3 regions of the Neobacillus sp. SAB-20_R2A genome follow, and region 1 is predicted to be linked to each of the others. Evidence: riboswitches for the same ligand, from Rfam matches in the RefSeq annotation. Region 1 holds a riboswitch; each other region holds the start of a gene.
The links. A riboswitch is a leader RNA that binds a small molecule or an ion and turns the genes downstream of it on or off. The one in region 1 is predicted to bind cobalamin.
Positions count from the first base shown of each region.

Region 1 (5,779 bases):
AAAGAAGGCACTCAATAAAACCAAACCGCCGCAAAACCGGATGAGCGAAGCTGAAAGAAGAATGAAATATGGCGAAAAAGGAAATGAAGTTTAAACTTACTTAAATCCAATAAAAAATGAGGTGAAAAAAATGGCAGATAAAAATCCAATTGAGTACTCAGGAAAGGTATTAGATCAGAGAAATACTTTAACCGGTCCCGATGATTCAGAAAAAGCAGACTATCCTAAACCACCGAAACATGTTTCGATTCAGCAGAAGAATAATAACAATTAATATGAAGATAAAGGGTGTCTGTATGTTGTGACACCTTTTTCTTTTTACATAAGCATTTAATTTTTGTTCCTAAACTGTCATTGTTACTATAGTAGTGTATCTGTTTAAAGAAAGGACTTATAAATAATGACAAATATCCATATACCAGTTTCCGTATTAAACCTTGCCCCAATTCGAGAAGGACAGGATTCAAAACAAGCGATTGAAGCAATGGTTGATTTAGCACAGGCAGTTGAAAAAATGGGATATAAACGCTATTGGATTGCGGAACACCATAATACCCCGACACTAGTCAGTTCTGCGACGGCCATTTTAATAAAACATACCTTAGAACATACAAATGAAATTAGCGTGGGCTCGGGCGGGATTATGCTCCCGAACCACTCCCCATTGGTAGTTGCTGAACAATTCGGAACGATGGCAACCATTTATCCGGGGCGGGTTGAACTTGGTCTCGGCCGCGCTCCTGGAACAGACATGATGACAGCAAATGCACTAAGACGTTCGAAAAATGATTCTGTTTTTACGTTTCCTGAAGATGTTAAAGCGTTGCAAACGTATTTTGGACCTGAAGACCAGCAAGGTTATGTCCGTGCATATCCTGGGGCAGGAACGAATATCCCTATTTATATTCTTGGTTCCTCGACAGATTCTGCTTACTTGGCGGCAAGTCTGGGACTTCCATATGTTTTTGCCTCCCACTTTGCGCCAAGATACATGGAGGATGCGATTTCGATTTATCGCAGCCGGTTCCAGCCGTCTGAGTATTTGGATCAGCCATACATGATGGTTTGTTTAAACGTGGTTGCTGCCGAAACAGACGAGGAAGCAAGTTTCTTATCAACTACGATGCGGCAATTTTCCCTAAATGTTGTTCGCGGTTCCCGTATGCCATTGCAGCCGCCGGTTGAAAATATGGAACAAATTTGGACTCCAATGGAGAAGGAAATGGTGATGTCCATGTCCAGAATGACGATGTTGGGAAGTAAAGAGACCGTCCGGGAGCAGTTGTCAGCATTTCAGGAAAAATATAATGTGGATGAACTTATGGCTGTTACCTATATTTATGATGTTGAAAAACAAAAACGGTCGTATGAGATATTGAAGGAAATTGTGGAAGGGAAATAGAAAAAAAGTGCAAATATCTTGCGGGATATTTGCGCTTTTTTATTATCTTATTTGTACGAATTTTATGGAAAAAGATGTAAAATTAGTGGGGCAATTAAAAAATTCGCTGAAAGGGGAATGGATTAATGGGAGAAGGAAAATCATCATTATTGGTTATAGACGTTCAGTTAGGTCCGCTTTGGGGGACTTATAAAAAGGATGAAACGTTTTCTGTGATACAAAAGATGATTGTTAAAGCGGAAAGGGAAAATGTCCCGGTCTTTTATATTCAGTTTGAAGGTCCGAAGGGGGATTTACTAGCAAGGGGAACACAGTTTTGGCAGTTTGCTCCTGGGATTACTCCACGCGAGCAGGATATTGTGATCTATAAACGGGCGGCAGATTCTTTTTATCAAACGGAATTACAAGAAGAGTTGCAAAAGCGCGGTGTGACCCACCTTGTTGTGGTCGGAGTTAGAACGGAATTCTGCATTGATACGACTTGCCGTGCGGCCTTATCACAAGGTTTTGATGTTACATTAGTTGAGGATGGTCATACCACCGTTGACGGCGTTTATACTGCCGAGCAAATAATAAATCTCCATAATAGTACACTAAGAGGGGTGAAAACTCCTGAACATCAGATTGCTATTGTAAAGGCGGATAAGGTTATCTTTTAAATTAAGACTTTTTGCAACGTATGTCTCGCTAAAAATTGCTGATTTTTCTGATTGTTGGGATTGTGGAGATGGGCTTAGGAGTTTTGATCATGGCAGTGGATTCTAATCATCAAATGTTCCACCGCCATCATAATCACCATGCACATTAAAGGGAAGAATAGAGGAATTTTACATTGAAAAATGTAAGATTCCTTTTTGTCATTTTTTGCAGGGTTTTAGGAATTTTTGTTGAAAGGTTAATAAGGATGGTTCGTAAATAAATCGTAAAGGGGTATTTGCAAAATGGAAAGCTTTCACTTTAAAGTAAATGGCAGCTGGCAGGGAGACCGGAATGGAAAGGGACATATTCAAGGAGGCGTGCTTGATATTACTGTCTCCGCACCGGCGGATATGGAGGGTCCAGGAATCGGGTCAAATCCGGAGGAGCTGCTTATTTCTTCTTCCAATAATTGTTATATGATTACACTAGGGGCGATGCTGGGGAATCGTAAAATTGAGTTAGAAAAACTCGAGGTTGGTTCTGAGGGTGTAGTTGACAGGGAGGATGGCAAATTGAAGTTTAAACAAATTATCCATCGTCCAGTTTTTTATATTAATAGTGACTCGGGGGTCTCTCCAGAAAAATTGCTAGAGATTGCAGTCCGGGCTGAAAAAGCTTGCTTTATTTCTCAGACATTACGGCCAAGTATCGATATTTCAGTAGAGCCAAATGTTGTCGTTGATGGAAAATAATACTTGACCAAAAAATGAGCTTGTACTAATATTTATATTAGTTTTTCTATATATTGTTTTGTTTATAAAACTAAAAACTATATATTGTGTTATCCTTAAAGAGAGACGCCGAATACGGCTTAATAGGGAATCCGGTGTGATGCCGGAACTGCCCCCGCAACTGTAAATGCTGACGAAATGAGCAAACCACTGTATAAGAATGCTTATGAAAATAGGTGCTTATACGGGAAGGGCTTAGAGTAGAGTGATGCATAAGTCAGGAGACCTGTCTTTCTTAAGATGTTTCAACTTCTTCGGGGATTGAGAAGAGGAAACGACGGCGACAGAAAAGAAGGCATGGTTTCCTCTTTCTTTTTTTGTTGTTTGCTCGTTTCATCCGCTCGGATCCACCCGAAGCGGATTTTTTATTTATAGGGGGAAAACCATGACCACACAGGAAAAATCAGATTTATACGAAGTTTTAGAATCGATTAAGGAAGTTTCGATGAAATACAAGCTGGATACAACGGGGCTGGAAAAACAAATTATGGAGCTAGATATGTCAAAAGAGGAGGCAAATCAGCAGGGATTATTATATGCAGTCAACAAAATTGCAATGGACCAGCCGGATTGGACTTTTGTTGCGGCCCGCTTATATCTGTATGAACTCTATATTAATGCAGCAGAGAATAGAGGCTATGATTCTTCACTAAAATATGGGGATCTACACAGCTTAATTATACATTTAAGTAGTATAGGGATTTATTCTAGTGACCTATTAAATCTATATACGAAAGAGGAAGTAGAGGAATTAGCGAAAGAGATTAATCCTGAGCGGGATGAATTATTTAATTACATAGGGTTATTCCTATTGGCAGACCGTTATCTTGCCCGGGACCATAATCGGAACATTTTCGAACTACCGCAGGAACGTTTCATGATCATTGCTATGACAATCATGAAATACGAGAAAAGGGGCGTGAGGATAAAACTGGTAAAAGAAGCTTACTGGGCATTGAGTAATTTATATATGACTGTCGCCACCCCCACCTTGGCGAATGCCGGAAAAAGCTTTGGCCAGCTGTCCTCCTGCTTCATTGATACGGTGGACGATTCCCTTGATGGCATCTATTTAAATAACTGGGACATTGCCCGGTTAAGCAAAGATGGCGGCGGGATTGGGATTTACTTTGGGAAGGTGAGGGCATTAGGCTCAGACATTAAAAAGTTCAAGGGTAATTCCTCCGGTGTCGTACCATGGGTTAAATTGGTCAACGATACGGCCGTCAGTGTTGATCAATTAGGCCAGCGCCAGGGGGCAATTGCTGTTTACTTGGATTTGTTTCACAAGGATCTAATGAACGGGTTCCTGGATTTGAAAACGAACAATGGGGACGAACGCCGGAAAGCACATGATATTTTTACAGGTGTCTGCGTGCCGGATCTTTTTATGGAAAAACTGCAGGAGACCGATGGGAATGGCAGAAGCATCGGCGAGTGGCATACCTTTTGTCCTCATCAAGTGAAACAGGTGATGGGCTGGAAAGATGCGAATGGAAATCCCCTAGGGCTAGAGGATTTTTACGATGAAATTGACCGGAAATATTTTAGGGATAAATATGAAGAGGCTGTTAACCATCCGTTACTGCCGCGAAAAACGTATAGGGCTATGGATATTATGGCGCGAATCATGATGGTGCAATTGGAAACGGGGACGCCGTATATGTTTTACCGGGACGAGGTCAACCGGCAAAATCCCAATAAACATCTATTAGGGAAGGGCCGTACCTCGATTTTCTGCAGCAACCTTTGTACGGAAATCACGCAAAATATGTCAGCCACAAAAATTGTTAACGAATACCAGGATCAGGAAGGAAATATAGTAATTGTTCGAAAACCTGGTGATTTCGTGGTATGTAATCTATCGTCTATTAATCTTGCAAAAGCAGTCCCGGCTAAGGTAATGGAGCGTTTGGTCCGTATCCAGGTCAGAATGCTGGATAATGTCATTGATTTAAATACCATTTCGGTAGGACAGGCGCAGCTGACGAATCAAAAATTCCGGGCTATCGGTCTCGGTACGTTTGGATGGCATCATCTTTTAGCGTTGAAGGGGATACACTGGGAATCGGAGCGGGCTGTTGAATTTGCGGACGAGCTTTATGAGGAGATTGCCTACTATACCATCCGTTCCTCAATGGAATTGGCCCGTGAAAAAGGAGCTTACAGTCAGTTCCATGGTTCGGAGTGGCAGACCGGGGAATATTTTGAGCGGAAAAATTACCGCTCTGAACGGTGGCTGGAGATAAAAAAGGAGGTAGCTCAGCACGGGCTCCGGAATGGCTGGTTGATGGCCATCGCTCCGAATTCATCAACAGCTAAAATTGGCGGCTCAACCGACGGAATTGACCCAATTTACTCTGTCGAATACGCGGAGGAAAAGAAAAACTTTAAGTTTAAAGTGACGGCACCGGATTTGAACCATCGAACGTATATCTATTACCGCCGGGCAAGGCACGAGCTCGATCAGCAGTGGAGCATTCAACAAAATGCGGCCCGCGCTCGTCATATTGACCAAGCAATCAGCTTTAACCTTTATGTCCGACATGATATCAAGGCGAAAGAACTGTTAAACCTTCATATGGAAGCATGGAGGCAGGGGTTGAAAACGACGTACTACGTTAGAAGCACATCGCAAACGGAAATTGAGGAATGCGAAGCTTGTCATAGCTGACAGGAGGAAATAGAGATGAAACTTTTGAAAAAAATTAAACTTTTGAATCCAGAGTTTCCCAATAAGTCAACCGGCATCATCAATGGCCAGTCGTCGGGTTTGCTGAATTGGAATGATATTGCTTATCCACAGATGTATGATTTATATCAAACTTTGTTATCAAATTTTTGGAAAGCGCAAGAGATTAATATGCAGGATGACATAAAACAATGGGACCTGCTTAGTGACATTGAAAAAGATGTATTTTTGCGGATCAATACCCAGCTAGCATCA
Region 1 covers NZ_CP145895.1:3,840,840-3,846,618, reverse strand. Annotated here, with positions in the region: gene V5M37_RS18620 (hypothetical protein) at 1-94, shown strand, start outside; gene V5M37_RS18615 (hypothetical protein) at 131-274, shown strand; gene V5M37_RS18610 (LLM class flavin-dependent oxidoreductase) at 401-1,402, shown strand; gene V5M37_RS18605 (cysteine hydrolase family protein) at 1,528-2,061, shown strand; gene V5M37_RS18600 (OsmC family protein) at 2,344-2,793, shown strand; cobalamin riboswitch at 2,880-3,080, shown strand; gene V5M37_RS18595 (ribonucleoside-diphosphate reductase subunit alpha) at 3,218-5,506, shown strand; gene V5M37_RS18590 (ribonucleotide-diphosphate reductase subunit beta) at 5,522-5,779, shown strand, end outside.

Region 2 (5,779 bases), 1.5 Mb from region 1:
TGAGGAAGAATTAGCAAAAAAACTGGATTTAATGCCGATGGTAGCGAACAATACCGACCCGCATGGGACTGCTTTTACAGTCAGCATTGATCATAAAAATTCTACAACAGGTATTTCGGCCTTTGAACGGTCTGCGACAATCATGAATTTGATTGATCCTCAGTCAAAAGCTGCCGATTTTAAACGTCCTGGCCATGTTTTTCCGCTTATCGCTAAAAAAGGCGGCGTCCTTAGAAGAACAGGTCACACAGAAGCAGCAGTAGATCTTGCAAACCTATCTGGAGCCAAACCTGCTGGCGTCATTTGTGAAATCATGAATGAAGACGGGACGATGGCCCGGGTGCCGCAGCTAAGAAAAATCGCCGATAAGCTGGGCCTGAAAATGATTACGATCAAAGATCTGATTGAATACCGAAATCAAAAGGATAAATTGGTGAAGCGGGAAGTGGAAATCAAGTTACCGACTGAATATGGCGATTTTAAAGCAATCGGGTATTCAAATATGGTAGACGACAAAGAGCATGTTGCTCTCATTAAAGGTGAAATTGACCCGGAGAAGCCAATTCTGGTCAGGGTTCATTCGGAGTGCTTAACGGGTGATGTTTTTGGGTCTTACCGCTGTGACTGTGGTCCGCAGCTCCACGCCGCCCTAATGCAGATTGAACAAGCAGGCAATGGTGTGCTGTTGTATATGCGCCAGGAAGGCAGAGGCATTGGCCTCCTTAACAAAATGAAGGCCTATCAGCTTCAGGAACAAGGCTATGATACGGTAGAGGCAAATGAAAAACTCGGATTTAAGCCTGATTTAAGGGATTATGGAATTGGTGCACAAATTTTAAGAGATCTTGGCATCAGAAAAATGATGTTATTAACGAATAATCCGCGTAAAATTAAGGGCCTAAAGGGCTACGACCTGGAAGTCGTCGAGCGGGTACCGCTGCAAATGGAAATGAGACCAGAAAATGAAAGCTATTTAAAAACCAAACATGATAAATTAGGCCATCTGCTTCATTATTAAAAATACGGAGGAATAGAAATGGGACATATTTTTGAAGGAAATTTAGTTGGTACAGGACTGAAAGTCGGAATCGTAGTAGGACGTTTTAATGAATTTATTACAAGCAAATTATTGTCTGGGGCACAGGATGCTTTAAAGCGCCATGGAGTGAATGATGCTGATGTGGATGTCGCGTGGGTTCCAGGCGCATTTGAGATTCCATTAATCGCTAAAAAAATGGCGGACAGCAAAAAATATGATGCAGTTATCACACTTGGTACTGTTATCCGCGGTTCTACACCACATTTTGATTTCGTGTGTAATGAAGTGGCAAAAGGAGTATCCCGCATCACGCTTGACACTGGCATTCCGGTTATTTTTGGGGTATTAACCACAGATTCAATCGAGCAGGCAATCGAGCGGGCTGGTACAAAAGCAGGCAACAAAGGCTGGGATGCTGCTTCTGGCGCCATCGAAATGGCCAACCTAACAAGAAATTTTGAATAATAGAAGGCTATGGGGGCACCTTTTTAGGGTTGCTCCTTGCTTGTTTAATTCAATAAATTGATTTAAAAAGAAGAAAGTAAAAACAAAAACATATACAAATGAACCAGACTTTTACTATAATAATAACAGCATAAAAAAATAATCTTTAAAAAACAGGTGCTAAAGTCTTAAAACAAGACTCTTAGCTTAATAGGGAAGTTGGTTAAAAGCCAACGCGGTCCCGCCACTGTAAATGGGAGCAACCTATACGATGTCACTGTCTTAATAGATGGGAAGACATAGGAAGCAATGACCATGAGCCAGGAAACCTGCCTGTTTTTAAACACAAATGCCTACGTGGATAGGAGAGTGTTAAGCAGGAAACGTCACTCGTTTGTTACTTAGCATACATAACACCTCCTCCTAACTGATAGGAGGATTTTTTTATGCCAATTTTGGGGTAAAGATAGAAAGGGAGAGAAGAAAATGAAACTAACCAAGATTAAGGCAATCATGTTGATTGGTGCACTGGCACTTTCGCTGCCAATCAATGTGTACGCCGAAGAGAATGTTTCAGACCAGATCCACAAGACAGCACTGCATGTTCAATCGTCAGTATTAGACTCAGATTGGCATATAATAACTCTCGGTAGAGCAGGTAAGCTGACAGCATCTAATAAGACAGCTTATCTTGATAAGTTAGATGTTCGTTTAACAGGGGATGTGAAGGGTACTGAATTGCATAAGATTATATTAGCACTTCGTGCACTAGGGGAAAACCCACAAAATTATAAAGGTCAGAACCTAATTAAGAAAGCTTATAGTGATACAACATTAATATCTACAACAGCTTATATCTATGCTTTAATCGCATTAGATTCCGGTGATTACGATATTCCAGCTGATGCACTATGGACCAAGCAGAAGCTGATTGATAGGATTACAGCCTCTGACCTGCCAACAGGCGGATGGGCAGGCTGGGATGGTACGGCTAGCGTTGATTCTACAGGTATGGCGCTTACCGCTTTATCTGCCCACAAAGATGATCCTGTTGTAAAGGCTGATATTGATAATGCTGTTAATTTCTTAAAGACTTCAGAAGGTGCTAATGCGGAATTTGGCGATTCTTTCAGTGGTGATAACGCTAACTCTACCTCTCAAGCAATTATCGGTTTATCCTCAGTAGGAGTTGATCCGACCGCTGGTGATTTTGTTAAGGGGTCTACTAATCCAGTTAAAGCATTGCTATCATATAAGACACAGCCATGGGAAGATGGTTTTAAATGGCTGAAAAGTGAAACAGCCGAAAACTCAATGGCAACTGAACAGGCATTTCAAGCGCTAGTAGCATATGACCTATTTAAGAATGGTGATAGACTTTTTCACTTCTCTGCACCGCTGCCGGTGGAATCAACACCAGCCCAGCCATCTACACCTGCTCCAACACCAACAGTAGTAAACAACAATAATTATGTGACTGTTACGCCGACAACAGACGTTTCAAAATTGCCTGTCTCAGAGTCCACGAAAGAGGTAATTAGAGAAATCATTACAAACAATAATGCTGGCACAGCTGGAGCTGCAGGAAACACATCTTCACAGCCGCAAGTGATAGTCGTCCAGCAGCCTGCCGCGGTTCAAACAGCAGCTGGTGAACCCAAAGTTGAGGTAAAAGTTGAAAAAGAAAGTGGTACCATCAATTCCAATAACCTTAAGGTAGGAGGCACTACCGCATTTATTGGGGCACTGGCTTTAATTCTTAGAAGAAAGTTCTTGGGGGTGTAACCATGAAAGGCTGGCAGAAAATCATCGGTGATATTGCATCATGGCTTTTGGTTATCGGCGGGATTGGCTATGCTTTATATGGCTATACTCCGGGCAAAACGATTACAACGACAACCACCACCCCTCAGGTTAAACAAGTTCAGCAGGATCAGCAAACTGCTGCGGAAACTGTAAAGAATGTGGAAGGGATTGTTTCCAATGCGGAAGCAACGTCATCTGATACAGCTGGAAAGAATTCAACCGTAAAAGTAATTACTACTCAGCCTGTAAAACAAACTTCAACGGTAACGCAGCAGCCAGCGGGCAGTACGGCACCAGCATCTGCACCGGTCGAAGAAAAAAAGCAAGACACAGTAACTGTTTCAGTAAAGACGCCTGATGGCTATTTAATTGCACCGCGGTCAGTTGAAATAAACAATCAAACGAAAGCAGCTGATGTTTTAAAACAAGTCTGTCAGGAGGCTGGCATAAAGCTGGAAACTACTGGTTCAGGTGCCACGTTATATACAAAAGGTATTGGCGGCTGGCGTGAGTTTGACAAAGGGCCATACAGCGGATGGAGCTACAGAATAAATGGAGTCAAAGGAGACCGCTCATCCGGCATAAAGGATGTTAATCCGGGCGACACATTAGAGTGGAATTATGTTGTCGATTATAGGGAGGACAAGTGATGGAGAGCGTTCTTTCCATATTTAGGCCCAGGGTACGGAACCTTTTATCGTTAAGAAACATGACCTTGATGGCGTGCCTAGCAACCTTGAGTATTGTTGGCAGGATTTATATGGGGATGATTCCAAACGTCCAGCCATCAACGGTTATAATAATTTGCTCTGCCTTGATTTATGGAGTAAGGTTTGGTCTGATTATTGCTGTTCTGACGGTTTTGGGTTCAAACCTGGTGTTAGGCTTTGGTCCTTTTGTTGTGATGCAGCTGATAGCATGGGGAGCAGTTGCCGTTGTATCGGGCGTAATTGGAAGGTTTTATGAGAAAATTCCCCATCTGCTTTTATCGGTATACGCCGGTTTTACCGGGCTGTTTTTTGGATTTATGGTATCCTTAAATGTTTTCATCATTGGCGGTCCGGCTGCTTTTTGGGTTTACTACCTAAGAGGGATCCCGTTTGATTTATATCATGCGGCCGGCAACTTTTTGTTTTATTTAACCCTTGGTCCAGTCCTGCTAAAGCTTTTACAAAGGCATAAGGAAAAAACATTTCATCAAAACCCAATCGAGTTAACAGATGATAAATAGCACGCCGAGCGGCGTGCTATTTTTGCATACTCTGCAGTTTTTGAATCAACGAATCGACCTTTTCGCCAACATTATAGAGTACTTCCTCCAAACCCTTTTTCCATTCAGGTGCTTGTTCTTTTATCGTGTTCCCAATCTTTTTGGCATTTTCATTTAATTCTTTACCAATTTCTTCTGCTTGGTCTTGTATGTTTGCTGCAGGATTTGTTTCCCCTGCTAGCTTAGCATTTATGGACACAACATCAAAATTTTCTTTTGGAAGAGAGGTTGTTGATGTTCTCATGATTTCTCTAAAAATAGGCACGACATTTGAAGAACTTGAGCTTGGCAGGTAGTGCTGGCGGTCCGTTTGGTCAAAACCAATCCAAATGGCCCCTACCAAATTTGGTGTATAGCCGACCATCCATTGATCTTTAGTGCCGTTTATATCTGCAAACGGAAGCTGAGTTGAACCGGTTTTCCCGGCAATTTGTACTCCCGGGATGCGGGCTTTTTGACCTGTTCCAGATTCAACCACATTTAGAAGAATGGAGGTCATTTCATTTGCGACCTTTTTAGAGGTCACTTTGGTTGTTTTAGCTTCACGTTCAGCAATAATATTGTCTGTTGGGCCAACAATTTTTGTAATCAAATGGCTGTCCTGACGCTTCCCGCCATTTGGAAAAACAGTGTAAGCATTGGCCATCTGCAGAGGGGAAACGCCTTTACTCATCCCACCAAGTGCGACTGCTAGATTTCTATCTTCTTTTTCTACAGGAATACCGAAACGTTTCAAGGAATCAAGTCCCTTGTTTAAACCTACCTGATTCAACAGCCAAACGGCCGGAACATTTAAGGAGTCTTCCAAAGCCTTATACAATGGAACCTTGCCCTGATATGTTTTTGTGAAATTTTCCGGCTTGTAATTGCCAATTGTAAGCGGCTCATCCACCAGTTCTGACGAATAAGTATAACCTTCCTCAAGAGCTGCTGTATAGACGGCTAGCGGTTTGATTGAAGAACCTGGCTGCGCCTTTAATTGCGTCGCCCGGTTAAAGCCGCGAAACACTTGTTCACCGCGTCCCCCGACGAGGGCAAGAACACCGCCTGATGCTGGGTCCATCAAGACAGAGCCGCTTTGGACGGTTTCTCCCCCCATCCCTCTAGGAAACAAGGATTTATTAGCATAAACTTTTTCTAGGCCCGCCTGTAAATGTTGATCCATTTCCGTATAAATCCGGTAGCCTCTTGTTAAAATTTCATCCTGTGTCAGACCGTAT
Region 2 covers NZ_CP145895.1:2,364,875-2,370,653, forward strand. Annotated here, with positions in the region: gene V5M37_RS11600 (bifunctional 3,4-dihydroxy-2-butanone-4-phosphate synthase/GTP cyclohydrolase II) at 1-1,018, shown strand, start outside; gene ribE (6,7-dimethyl-8-ribityllumazine synthase) at 1,037-1,504, shown strand; cobalamin riboswitch at 1,642-1,834, shown strand; gene V5M37_RS11610 (hypothetical protein) at 1,970-3,268, shown strand; gene V5M37_RS11615 (DUF4430 domain-containing protein) at 3,271-3,939, shown strand; gene V5M37_RS11620 (ECF transporter S component) at 3,939-4,520, shown strand; gene V5M37_RS11625 (transglycosylase domain-containing protein) at 4,537-5,779, opposite strand, start outside.
Region 2: another riboswitch for cobalamin. It lies ahead of V5M37_RS11610 (hypothetical protein); the one in region 1 lies ahead of V5M37_RS18595 (ribonucleoside-diphosphate reductase subunit alpha).

Region 3 (5,779 bases), 620 kb from region 1:
AAAAAACGATTTCATTCACCACCTGATCGGACAGTGACACCATAAAGGAAACAAGTGACCCCAGAAAAGCAGAAACGACAACCCCAGATAAAATGATTGTTTCTAGTTTAAACTTTCCATGTACATTTGCTAAACGGAGTACAACAAGCAAACTAATCAGCCCTGTCACAAATGCAACCAATGGTATCGTCCAAATACCAAATAAACTAGTATGAAACCCGAATAAAATGATGAAAGCAGCACCTACCGCTGACCCAGATGCTACCCCTAATGTATACGGGTCTGCTAACGGGTTGCGTAACACTCCTTGAAAGCCAGCACCAGCAAGTGATAAGCACGCTCCAACAAGAATGGCAAGAAAAACCCGTGGCAAACGAACTTTTAAAATGATTTGCTCAGCTGATTCAGGCCAGTTGGAATCTATGAAACTATCTAAAAAAGGCAGCTGGTGTAAGAGAATTCCCCAAACTTGCGAAAGCGGCAGATTAGCAGAACCAAGCGATAAACTAATTACCCCTGAGAAAAGAAGGAGAACGAAACCCGCTCCCCCCCATATTGCTAATCTTCTTTTCATTTCTTAAACGATTCCGGATAAATGGCTTCGGCAATTTGCTTCAGTGCATCTGTTATTCTTGGTCCAGGTCTCGACATAATATTTCCTTCGATCCCCGTCAGTCGACCTTCTTTAATAGCTGTAATCTTATCCCAGCCGCTTCTAGATTTAATTAATTCCTCTAGCGGTTTGCCAGACTTATCATCAACAACATTTGCGGAATACAGAATGACATCCGGGTTATCCTGGATGATCTTCTCTTCATTGATGGCGTTCCAGCCTTTCATATCTGAGGCAATATTAACACCGCCCGCCATCGTAATCAGTTCATCCATAAATTCACCCTTGCCAACCGTCCAGCCTGGAGAAAATTCAATATAGACTTTTTTCTTATCTTCTTCCTTAATGGTTGCAGCAGCTTGTGTTACTGTGCGAATATCTTCCTTCATTTGAGCCACGAGTTTTTCTGCTTTTTCCTGAGTATCTGTAATGATGCCAATTTGGATAATATTATTTAAAATATCCTCAATCTTTTTCGGCTCAGTTTTATATACCTTAAGGTCTAGACCACGAAATTTCTCTGCAATATCATCCTTCATTGAAATGCCGCCAATCACTAAATCCGGATTAGCCGCCATAATGGCTTCCTCATTTGGCTTTGTCACCCCGCCTACTTTTGGCTTTGCCGCTGCTTCTTTAGGGTAATCATCATAATCAGATACACCGTAAATTTTATCGCCTAGGCCTAGAGCGAAAAGAATTTCCGTTTCTGATGGAGAGGTGGAAACAATACGTTCCGGGGCCTTATCAAAAGTTAATTCAGTACCCGTTGCATCCTTTACTGTAAGCGGGTAAACGGTTGCTTTGTCTGTTACCTCCTTCGTTGCTGTTTCGGATTTTCGGTTTTTATCTGCACCTGAAGATTCATTTGCTGTCCCACATGCGCTGATCGTCACCATCATTACTACAGTCAAAATTAATGCCAAAAACTTTTTCATTGCTCCATTCTCTTCCCTTCGTTTATAGTTCGAGATGAGCTTGATATCTTGAAGTCTTTCCCATAACAACGAAAAAGCCCTGCTTCCATTCGGAAACAGGGCGCGCGAAAATCAGAAAAAATAAACATATTTATACTGATTATGCCGATCCTTTTCCGCGAAGGATTTCGTTGGCAAGCTTAATAGGCAGGTTTCCTGGCTTACGGGTAACATGACTTCCTCTCCTTCCCATTCCTTAACTGGAACAGTGGTATTGCGAGGTTATCCCCGAATAACAGTGGCGGGACCGCGCCGGATTCACACCGGCTTCCCTTTTAACCTTATCCAATGATAAGGCACCTACTAGCTATGTCAGATTCAATTGGTCAAGCAAATTACTCAACTAGTATTATAGCAAATACTTCATGATTAGCAAATATTTGGTTTAGGGATAAAAGAAAAGACCATGCTTACTAATTAAGAAAGGGGGCATATTTACTTCCTTATATCATCGATTTAGGAAAAGATATTCCTCATTAAATTAACATAATATAATTATTGATTTAGGAAATAACGACAAACTGAGTCCAGTAAGCTGAACTCAGTTTGTCGTGACTATCTAATGATTAGTTTGTGAGGACATAATCGTTAAATTCTTTAACATCTTCCGTTAACACGTCTGATTGCAGTAAGGTGCCGCAGGAAGGACAAATTGCTTCGTGTAGTTCAGCCTTCCCAGATTCCCGGGGCTGGACATAAATCCCCAGTTCAGACATCGTTTCCACTAAATCAGCTTTTCGCTGTACGGCTCCTTCCTTCCAGTTCATATTGCTTTCGGACAGTTCATGATCGCAGAAGTTACAAGAAACTAATTTTTTGCCTGCTTTATTGACAAATTTTAACGGAACCTTTAATTTCTCCTGTTCAGAGACCTCAACTTCAGGATTCCGGCCGATCCGGTCACGACGAATGGAGCGGCGTTTTTCATGGCTTGCCTCTAAGTCAACTCTTCGTTCAGATGCATTCCAGATTACTCCATACGCTTTTTCAGCCAGATCAGGGGTAATATATCCATCCTGTAAATCTTTTTCCACCTTTTCAATTGGACGCAATAACGGATCTCCGATTCCGGCCCCGCCGCCTGTCACTTGCTTAAACACTGCCTTTGGACCAAGAGGCATTCCGGCAATATGGTTGGGAAGGGTCGTATAATTGGTAAGCTCATTAGGAATTGGCAGACGTCCATGTTCGGCAATGAACTGGTTGATATCAAATTCATCAATCTTATTAAAAGAACTCGTTCCACCCGGGTATCCGCCCAGAGTGCCATGTGCAGGCATTTCGGCACAGGCGTTTTCAATGGTACCGAGTAATCCTTGATTGTTGTACGGCATCCAGGCATAATCCATTCCCTGACCGCCGCGATGATATCCGGGACCTCCGGAATTCACGTTAATTTTTCGGTAAAAATAAAACATCGGGTACAGCCCTTCATTTGTTTCCACATCAGGAATTCCATTATTCTGCTGCATTTCAAATGCGCCAATATCCAGTCCATCGCAGGTAGCCTGGGCACCCACACCGCCAGAACCGCAATCAAATGCAGGAAACGCTGTATACTGGCCATATTGATCCAACCCGACCCAAGAATTCCCCGGCCAATTGTTGTGACCAATCGCAGCAACCCGGTTCCTCAGCCAAGGATTTTCGCTGAGCTGCAACGCTTTAAAAATTCCCTCGTAAAAAGCTTTACCCGCTTTTCCTGTTGTTTCCATGTGCCCGCACGAAACAGGAGCCGGGATCACAGGGTTTACAATCGTTCCAGGCGGTCCGAGTTCAATTGTGAGCGGTCGCAGCATTCCTGCATTGACCGGAATATCACAGCCAATGGTCATCGCAATGACGCCATACAAACCTCCATAAATAGCACCTGGTCCCGCATTGATAAACCCATCTGCCTGTGGGGAGGATCCACTTAAATCAACATGGAGGTGATCTTCTTCCACTGTTAATTTACATTCCACCGGATAGAGATTATCCGCTCCATGGCCATCGTACTCCACCCATTCTTTTGTGTGATAAACTCCATTTGGAATATCCCGGATGCGTTTGCGAATCGTTTGTTCGGCTAAATCCTTGTTAATTTCACAATACCGCTTGTAATCCTCTAAACCGTATTTATCGATCAGCGCATTAACCCTTCGTTCGGCGGTAATATTAGCGGCGATTAAACTTTTCACATCATTAATGACAGGGATTGGAAGGCGAACATTGTTCATCAGGATCCTTTGGATATCCCGATTCATTCTTCCTCTTTCCATAATCCGAACAGCAGGGAAGCTAATCGCTTCACTATATACATCATAAGCTGCGGGCGCCCAGCCACCTGGCGACATTCCGCCAACATCGAGAACGTGAGCGTTAGAAAATGACCATCCGACCAATTCATCCTGATAAAAAATCGGTGAGATAATCCCAACATCCCCTTGATGAATGGCCCCTGCGGAGTAAACATCATTACAAATAAAGGCGTCCCCCGGATGAATATCCTCGAGCTCATATTCCCTTAAGACGGCTTGTACGCCAATTAACGAAGAACCAATATGGGCTACTACGTAACCGGAAAAAGCAATATGTTCACCATTCACATCAAAGACAGCTGTGGAAAAATCCTGCGCCTCCGTTAAGACTGGAGAGCCGGAAGTCCGCAATAGTGTGGTAGCCATCTCTTCCACAACACTTTTCAACCGTGATTGAATCACCTGGGCGGTAAATGCATCAAACTCTTTTTGTGGTTGGACTTTTTCCATTGCCATATTATTTGCCTCCTTGACCTTCGGTAACTAACGTTTTTTGTTCGTTCTCCACAGTTTCAAGTGTCAGACAATAGTTGCCATATTGATCCACCCTGATGTAGGCATCCTCAGGTATATAAATGGTGGTATCTTTTGCTTCAATGACGGCGGGGCCATTGACCTCCATTCCAGTATTTAAAAGTTCAGCCTTATAGATGGAAACTACTTTTGTCTGCCGTTCCTGAGGCAAGTAAACTTCCCTTTCGGCTGTCTTGGCAGAACCTGCGATGGAATGGCTTCGGCTAAAGGTTTGTAACGATGGCTTTTGAATGGTTCCGATTCCGGTAACCCTAACATTTAATAGAATCGTTAAGTGATCGGCCCCATCCCATGATGTTCCAGTACCGTACAATCTTTCGTATTCTTCGGAGAAGGCTTTTGCCAATACAGCGCGATCGTCTTCGGTCAAGGACCGTTTTGGAAGCGGAATCGTCAACTCAAAGGCTTGAGTTCCAAATTTAAAGTCGCCTTCCCAAACAATCCTGATATCATTTTCATTAAAACCATTATCCGCCAAATCCTTCTGGGCAAGGGCGGTTAATTCAGCTAATTTATCGTTCAATGCATTGACATCACCATTTGCCAAATTCCAATTCACGGTTTGGACGTAGCTTCTGCTATAATCAGACCAGAGTAAACCGTATGCCGAGAAAACCGATGCATTATTTGGGATGATCACATTTTTGATGCCAAGCTCCTGAGCAATAGCTGCAATATACAAGGCCGATGCCCCACCGTAAGAAATCATCGTAAATTCACGAGGGTCATGACCTTTTTCAATGGAAACGGCTCGAACCGCATTGCTCATGTTCGCGATGACTAGATCAAATAGACCCGCTGCAGCTTCTACGGTTGGAATAGCAAGCGGCCGGGCGATTTTTTCATCAATCGCTTTAATGGCTGCCTCTTTATTTAATTTAACGGACCCGCCAAGGAAATAGTCGGGGTCAATAAAATTGAGGGCAACGGCAATATCCGTAACAGTTGGTTCTGTTCCGCCGCGGTTATAACACGCTGGTCCCGGTTGTGAGCCTGCACTCTTTGGCCCAACTTGCGGGAGTCCCTGCTCATTCAGCCAAGCAACGCTTCCCCCGCCAGCCCCGATCGCATTGATATCAACAAGCGATAGGCCTGTATCAAGACGATTGACACGGGCACGGTGAATATGGGTGATTTCATTGTTTACAATAACCGAAGTATCAAAGCTTGTGCCGCCCATATCGGCCGTAATGATGTTTTTCAATTGAAGTGCTTTTCCAAGACTGTTGGCTGCAACCACTCCGCCAACAGGGCCGGAATTTAATAGGCTGATAGGCTTTTCACTGGCTTCGCTTGTTGTGGTAATTCCTCCGGTAGATTGAATCATTCCTACAGGAACTCTCAATCCCCTTTCT
Region 3 covers NZ_CP145895.1:3,216,851-3,222,629, forward strand. Annotated here, with positions in the region: gene V5M37_RS15700 (FecCD family ABC transporter permease) at 1-574, opposite strand, end outside; gene V5M37_RS15705 (helical backbone metal receptor) at 571-1,551, opposite strand; cobalamin riboswitch at 1,720-1,909, opposite strand; gene V5M37_RS15710 (hydantoinase B/oxoprolinase family protein) at 2,157-4,346, opposite strand; gene V5M37_RS15715 (hydantoinase/oxoprolinase family protein) at 4,348-5,779, opposite strand, start outside.
Region 3: another riboswitch for cobalamin. It lies ahead of V5M37_RS15705 (helical backbone metal receptor); the one in region 1 lies ahead of V5M37_RS18595 (ribonucleoside-diphosphate reductase subunit alpha).